2 linked regions of the Methylosarcina fibrata AML-C10 genome follow. The protein of the gene in region 2 binds, or shares a complex with, the protein of the main gene of each other region. Links are inferred from orthologs where the notes say so. Each region holds a gene or a part of one and is shown on either strand. Other genes may lie near its edges.

The links.
Region 1: the proteins of eno (region 2) and A3OW_RS24880 are in contact, whole or in part, in a solved structure (PDB 2FYM), measured with the Escherichia coli proteins. The link is inferred for Methylosarcina fibrata AML-C10 from one-to-one orthologs.

Annotation. Positions count from the first base shown.
Region 1 is NZ_KB889965.1:2,574,949-2,578,271, forward strand. The notes cover bases 166-3,168. They hold A3OW_RS24880 (Rne/Rng family ribonuclease), read left to right. Parts: upstream 166-515; coding sequence 516-2,822; downstream 2,823-3,168. Other genes in these bases: A3OW_RS0112130 (TIGR03862 family flavoprotein), read left to right, coding at 2,914-3,168. Outside these bases: more of A3OW_RS0112130, read left to right, coding at 3,169-3,323. UniProt on the Escherichia coli protein: Endoribonuclease that plays a central role in RNA processing and decay. Required for the maturation of 5S and 16S rRNAs and the majority of tRNAs. Also involved in the degradation of most mRNAs.
Region 2 is NZ_KB889965.1:1,645,419-1,648,655, forward strand. Bases 321-3,237 are described here. They hold eno (phosphopyruvate hydratase), read right to left. Parts: upstream 2,461-3,237; coding sequence 1,180-2,460; downstream 321-1,179. Other genes in these bases: mtoX (methanethiol oxidase), read left to right, coding at 321-810; ftsB (cell division protein FtsB), read right to left, coding at 863-1,132; kdsA (3-deoxy-8-phosphooctulonate synthase), read right to left, coding at 2,471-3,237. Also shown: more of mtoX, read left to right, coding at 1-320. UniProt on the Escherichia coli protein: Catalyzes the reversible conversion of 2-phosphoglycerate (2-PG) into phosphoenolpyruvate (PEP). It is essential for the degradation of carbohydrates via glycolysis.

The sequences.
Region 1 (3,323 bases), 930 kb from region 2 along the record:
GTAAAAAATACGTCGCCCCGGGAATTTCACGTAGAACGGTATCGTCGGGTGCGGGAGAGCAGGCGCCTATCTATGACCGATAAACGGGTCTCTTCCGGAAGAATCACTCAGTCATGCCGAAAACGGCCCGTCAATATAGAATAACCAATATATGGGCCGGGGACCACTCAATGAAGCCGAAAAGGCAAGCTTTAACGCCTTCGCTTTATTGCAAGAATTTCGGGTTTATTGTTCGACCCTTGATGAACAATTTACAACTCCTGTTTAAAAACAGAATTTACAACCAAGACTAGAAGACTGTTTATTTGTCTACTATTTGCCGGCTCCAGCCTGTCGTTGCAATCACCCGATAGGAAGCCCGGCAGATAACGGAGCATCAGCCTCGAGACAAACTGTCTGCGTTATTCGCCATAAAGCAGCTCGGGAGAGTCAATGAAGATAAGGCCGGCGCAATGACCGGAATCCGTCTGTTCGGTAAAATCTGATTATGGAGCAGGATACTACAAGGATACAAAATGAAAAGAATGCTTATCAATGCTACGCAGGCAGAAGAACTGCGAGTTGCTTTGGTAGACGGTCAAAAATTATACGATTTTGACATAGAAATCCCTTCAAAAGAACAAAAAAAATCGAATATTTACAAAGGAATCATTACTCGAGTGGAACCGAGCCTGGAAGCGGCCTTTGTAAACTACGGCGCCGAAAAGCACGGTTTTTTGCCTTTTAAGGAAATTTCTCCCGCCTACCGTCAAGGTCAGAGCGATGCCGAAACCGAAGGCCGTCGCTCTTCGATCAAAGAATCGATCAAGGAAGGCCAGGAAATTCTCGTCCAGATCGAAAAAGAGGAACGCGGCAATAAAGGCGCCGCCTTGACTACCTACATCAGTCTTGCCGGCACCTACCTCGTACTGATGCCCAATAATCCGAAAGCCGGCGGCATCTCCAGACGTATCGAAGGGGAAACCCGGAACGAACTGCGCGAAGTCATGGCGGCCCTAGAAATTCCGGACAGCATGGGGTTGATCGTCCGGACGGCCGGCTGCGGCAAAAATGCCGAAGAGCTGCAATGGGACCTGAACTACTTGATGCAGTTGTGGGAAGCCATTGAGCGGTCTTCATCCGAACAAACGGCGCCGTTCCTGGTGTTTCAGGAAAGCAACGTCATCATCCGGGCCTTGCGCGATCATCTGCGCGGCAACATCGACGAAATCCTGATCGACAACCCCGAGTCGTTCAAGCTGGTGCAGAACTTTCTGAAACAGGTCATGCCTCACTTTCTGCAGAAAGCGAAACTGTATCAGGACTCGGTGCCTTTATTCAGCCGGTACCAGATCGAATCCCAAATCGAACTGGCCTACGGCCGTGAAGTGCCGCTGCCTTCCGGCGGCTGCCTGGTCATCGACCACACAGAAGCCTTGACCTCGATCGACATCAACTCGGCGCGCGCGACCAAGGGCAGTGACATCGAAGAAACCGCCCTCAACACCAATCTGGAGGCTTGCGATGAAATCGCCCGCCAGCTCAGGCTGCGCGATTCGGGCGGATTGTTCGTCATCGACTTTATCGACATGCTTTCCAACAAAAATCAGAGAGCCGTCGAAAACCGCCTGCGCGAAGCGCTCAAGATCGACCGGGCCCGCATCCAGACCAGCCGTATTTCGCGCTTCGGATTGTTGGAAATGTCCAGGCAACGAATGCGTCCTTCCCTGGGGGAATCGACCCAGTTGCCTTGCCCCCGCTGCAAGGGCCAGGGCACGATACGCAACGTCGAATCGGTGGCGCTTTCGGTCTTGCGCATTATCGAAGAAGAGGCCATGAAAAAAGGCACGGAAAAGGTAATCGCCCATCTGCCCATTGAGTGCGCCACCTTCTTATTGAACGAAAAACGCCATACCATCGAGCAAATCGAAAACAGGCTGAAAGTAGGCATCGTCATCCTGCCCAGCAAGCATCTGGAAACGCCGGCTTACGACATCGAGCGTATCAAGGAAAAGGATGCCTATGAAGAAAAGGCCAGCTATCAGCAGATCAAGGCCGAAGAAATCACCGTTCCCGAGTTTGCCCAGCAGGTCCGCCAGCGAGTGGAGAAGCCCGCCATCAAGGAGTTTTTACCCGAATCTCCGGCGCCTGTGCAGAGTAAAATCGAATCCGCCAGCCTGATCAAACGGTTCTGGTACAAACTGATCGGCCCGGGCAAAAAGCCGGCCGCGCCGGAACCCGTTGCCGCCCCCCCGGCCAAGGAGAAAACGCCGCCTCCTGCCGGCAGAAACCGCGGCGGCAAACGAGGTAAAGATCAACCTCAAAACGGCGAGGCCCGCGCTCATAGAAACCCGAAGGCTTCCGGCAAGAATCTCAAGCCACAGCACGATTCGGCCTCCCAAACGAACGCGAAACCGGAACCGGTTGAAATTGAATCGGTCTCCGCAACCGATGCCGTTCAGGCAATGCCGGAAACAACCGCGGCCAATGGCGAGCAGAAAAAGCATTTCAGCGGCAAGAGCGGCAGAAGAAGCCCGAATCGAAGAAGACCTCGCAATCCCAACTATAACAAGCCCGACGGCAACGGAGAAACCGGTCCCCAGCCCGATAATTCCTCGCCGCCGTCTTTGAGGGAAAACGCATCCGAAACGGCGGGAGCGGCCTCTTATGCGCATGATTTTTCGACTAGAATGGTCGCGCCGGAACTCCAGACGAGCAGGCCGGAACGTCAGGAGTCCAGAAAAGACCCCGACTCCTATCGGGAAAACGAAAACAAGCGTTCTCTTGAAACCACCGCCGTAGCCGCCGAACCGGCCAATTCCGGTTTGAGCCAGGATTCTTGAGGATAAAGACTCACAGCGTGTTGTTTTTCAGGTTAAGAAAAACAACACGCGGGTCTTCTCTGCACTCTACCGCCAGTCCGGTCCACGGCCGATGTCTAGACACGTCTCTGCCGAAGCAGTTGCCGTCATAGGCGGTGGACCGGCCGGATTGATGTCGGCCGAGGTGTTGTCCTTGCATGGCGTTCCGGTTCGGCTGTTCGATGCCATGCCTTCGGTCGGCAGAAAATTCCTGATGGCCGGAAAAGGCGGGATGAACGTCACCCACTCCGAACCTTACGATCTCTTTCTGTCGCGCTACGGCGGCCGTCAAGCCCGAATCAAGCCGCTGCTCGACCGGTTCGGGCCGGAGTCGTTGCGGCAATGGCTGAAGGATCTCGGCATCGACACGTTTGTCGGAACGTCCGGCCGAGTCTTTCCCACCGACATGAAAGCGGCACCGTTGCTGAGAGCCTGGCTGCACAGGCTGCGTATTCAAGGCGTCGAATTCCACGTGCGGCATCG
Region 2 (3,237 bases):
CCGACCGACAGCGATCTCGGCGGCGCCGTCAAAACCGGCAAATACGCGGACGGCTACGGCTACGATTTGCGGGTGCTGCCCCGGCGCAACCTGATGCTGACTTCGTCGTTTACCGGCTGGTCCAATTACATGATGGATTTCGGCAAGATGCTGAACGATCCGGAAGCGATGAAACGTTTCGGCAATACCGTCGTGCAATGGAACCTGCACAGCAAGCAGCCGAAAAAAGTCTTCGACGTGCCGGGAGCGCCTTTGGAAATCCGCTGCGCCTGGGGCGAGAACCACAACTACTGTTTCACCAGCACGGCGCTGACTTCGAAAATCTGGCTGATCTACGAAGACGCGGAAGGCTCGTGGCAGGCGAAGGAAGTCGCGGACGTCGGCGATCCGTCCAAAGTGCCGCTGCCGGTCGACATTTCGATTTCGAGCGACGACAAAATGCTCTGGGTCAACACCTTCATGGACGGCAAGACTCGGGCGTTCGATATTTCGGATCCGTTCAAACCGAAACAGGTCTATGAGCAAAAAATCGGCGCTCAGGTGAACATGGTGTCCTCGAGCTGGGACGGCAAACGGCTCTATTACACGTCATCGCTGCTGGCCAACTGGGATAAAAAAGGCGCGGACAACGAACAGTATCTGAAAGGCTATGTCTGGGACGGGAAGGAATTGAAGGAAAAATTCGCGGTCGACTTTACCAAGGAAAATCTGGGCCGCGCCCATCAGATGGTGTTAAATGCCTACTCGCTTTACAGCGCGAACAAGCCGGTTTCGGAAACACTGTTGGCAGAACTCGACAAGGAAAAATAACCCCGACCGACCAGAGCCGGCGCACGGAAGGAAACCCGGCCGGCTTTGCCGCTTATTCCAGAACCTGAAAAAACGTTTCGTCCGGCTTGATCATGCCCAATTCGCTTCTGGCTCTTTCCTCGATCGCTTCCTGCCCTTTTCTCAAATCCAGCACCTCGGCGTAAAGCGCCTGATTACGCTGTCTTTTTTCTTCGGCCAGTTTTTTCAGATCGTCGAGCCGCTGCTGGTAAGCGCGAATTTCGGCAATGCTGCCGTCCCCCAGCCAGATACGGTACTGGAGATGAACAATTAATAAAACGATGATCGCAGCAAGATATTTCATAAATCCGGTGAAGGCGGAACCTTTCGGCTCCGCCTTGAGTGAGCGGTTTAAAGCGACTTGAACGCGCTGCGGCCTGCGTACCGGGCCGCGCCGGCCAACTCTTCCTCGATCTTCATCAGGCGGTTGTACTTGGCGACGCGATCGGAACGGCTCAAGGATCCGGTCTTGATCTGGCCGGTGCCGGTCGCAACGACCAAGTCAGCGATCGTGGTGTCTTCGGTTTCGCCGGAACGGTGCGACACGACCGCGGAATAACCCGCTTTTTTCGCCATGTCGATCGCCGCCAGCGTTTCGGTCAGCGTGCCGATCTGGTTCACCTTGATCAGGATCGAATTCGCAATGTTCTGCTCGATGCCTCGCTTCAGGATCTTCGGGTTGGTGACGAACAGATCGTCGCCGACCAACTGGATGCGCCCGCCGAGTTTTTCGGTCATCACTTTCCAGCCGTCCCAGTCGTTCTCGTCGAAACCGTCTTCGATGCTGATGATCGGGTATTTGTTGACCCAATCGACGAAGAAATCGGCCATTTGCGCCGAGCTGTACTGCTTGTTTTCGGAAGCCAGATCGTAAACGCCGTCGCTGTAATATTCGGAAGCGGCCGCGTCGAGGCCCAGGAAAATGTCGACGCCGGGCTTGTAGCCGGCCTGTTCGATCGCCTGCAGAATCACGCCGATCGCTTCTTCGTTCGACGACAGATTCGGCGCGAAGCCGCCTTCGTCGCCGACGGTCGTAGCCAGGCCTTTCGATTTCAACACTTTGGCCAGGTTGTGGAACACTTCGGCGCCGTAACGGATCGCTTCGCGGAAAGTTGGAGCTCCAACGGGCAAAATCATGAATTCCTGCAAGTCGACGCTGTTGTCCGCGTGCGAACCGCCGTTAATGATGTTCATCATCGGCACCGGCATGACGAATTCGCCGGATTTGTTCAGATAGCGGTACAAAGGCTGCTTGCTTTCTTTCGCCGCCGCATGCGCCGCCGCCATCGACACCGCCAGCATCGCGTTCGCGCCGAGACGCGACTTCGATTCGGTGCCGTCCAGTGCGATCATCTTGTTGTCGATGCCTTCCTGATCGGCCGCGTCCATGCCGACGATCGCGGAACGAATTTCGGTCTTGACGTTGTTGACCGCGTTCAGAACGCCTTTGCCGAGGTAGCGGGACTTGTCGCCGTCGCGCAGCTCGATCGCTTCACGCTCCCCGGTCGAGGCACCGGACGGCACCATCGCGCTGCCGACCACGCCGGACGCCAGCACCACCTCGGCTTCGACGGTCGGATTGCCGCGCGAATCCAGAATTTCTCTTGCACGTATATCTACTATTGCAGCCATTAATGTTTCCTTAGATTGTCGTTTCTATCAGAGGCCGTGATTTGACCGCCTGATCGATGGTTAATAAAACTTCGAGTAATTCTTTCATTCGATGCATCGGCCACGAATTCGGGCCGTCGCTTTTCGCTTCGGCCGGATTCGGATGCGTTTCCATGAACAAGCCGGAAATGCCGGTCGCGACCGCCGCGCGCGCCAGTACCGGCACGAATTCGCGCTGGCCGCCCGAACAATTGCCCTGCCCGCCCGGCAACTGCACCGAATGGGTCGCATCGAACACGACCGGACAGCCGGTGTCGCGCATCACCGCCAGGGAACGCATGTCGGACACCAGATTGTTGTAGCCGAACGAGACGCCGCGCTCGCAGACCATGATTTGGCCGTTGCCGGCGGCTTTCGCTTTTTTCGCGACATTGGCCATGTCCCAGGGAGCCAGGAACTGGCCTTTTTTGATGTTGACCGGAATGCCGCAGGCCGCGACGCTCTGAATGAAATTGGTCTGCCGGCATAAAAACGCCGGGGTCTGCATCACGTCGACAACTTTCGCAACTTCCTGGAGCGGCGTGTCCTCGTGCACGTCGGTCAATACCGGCACGCCGATTTCTTTTTTGACCTTTGCCAGAATTTCGAGCCCGCGTTCGATGCCGAGTCCGCGGAAGCTTTCGTGAGAGGACCGGTTGGCCTTGTCGAACGACGACTTGTAAATGAACGGGATATTGAGTTCCCGGGTCACTTCCTTCAGGTAGCCGGCCGTGTCGAGCGCCAGTTGCTCGCTTTCGA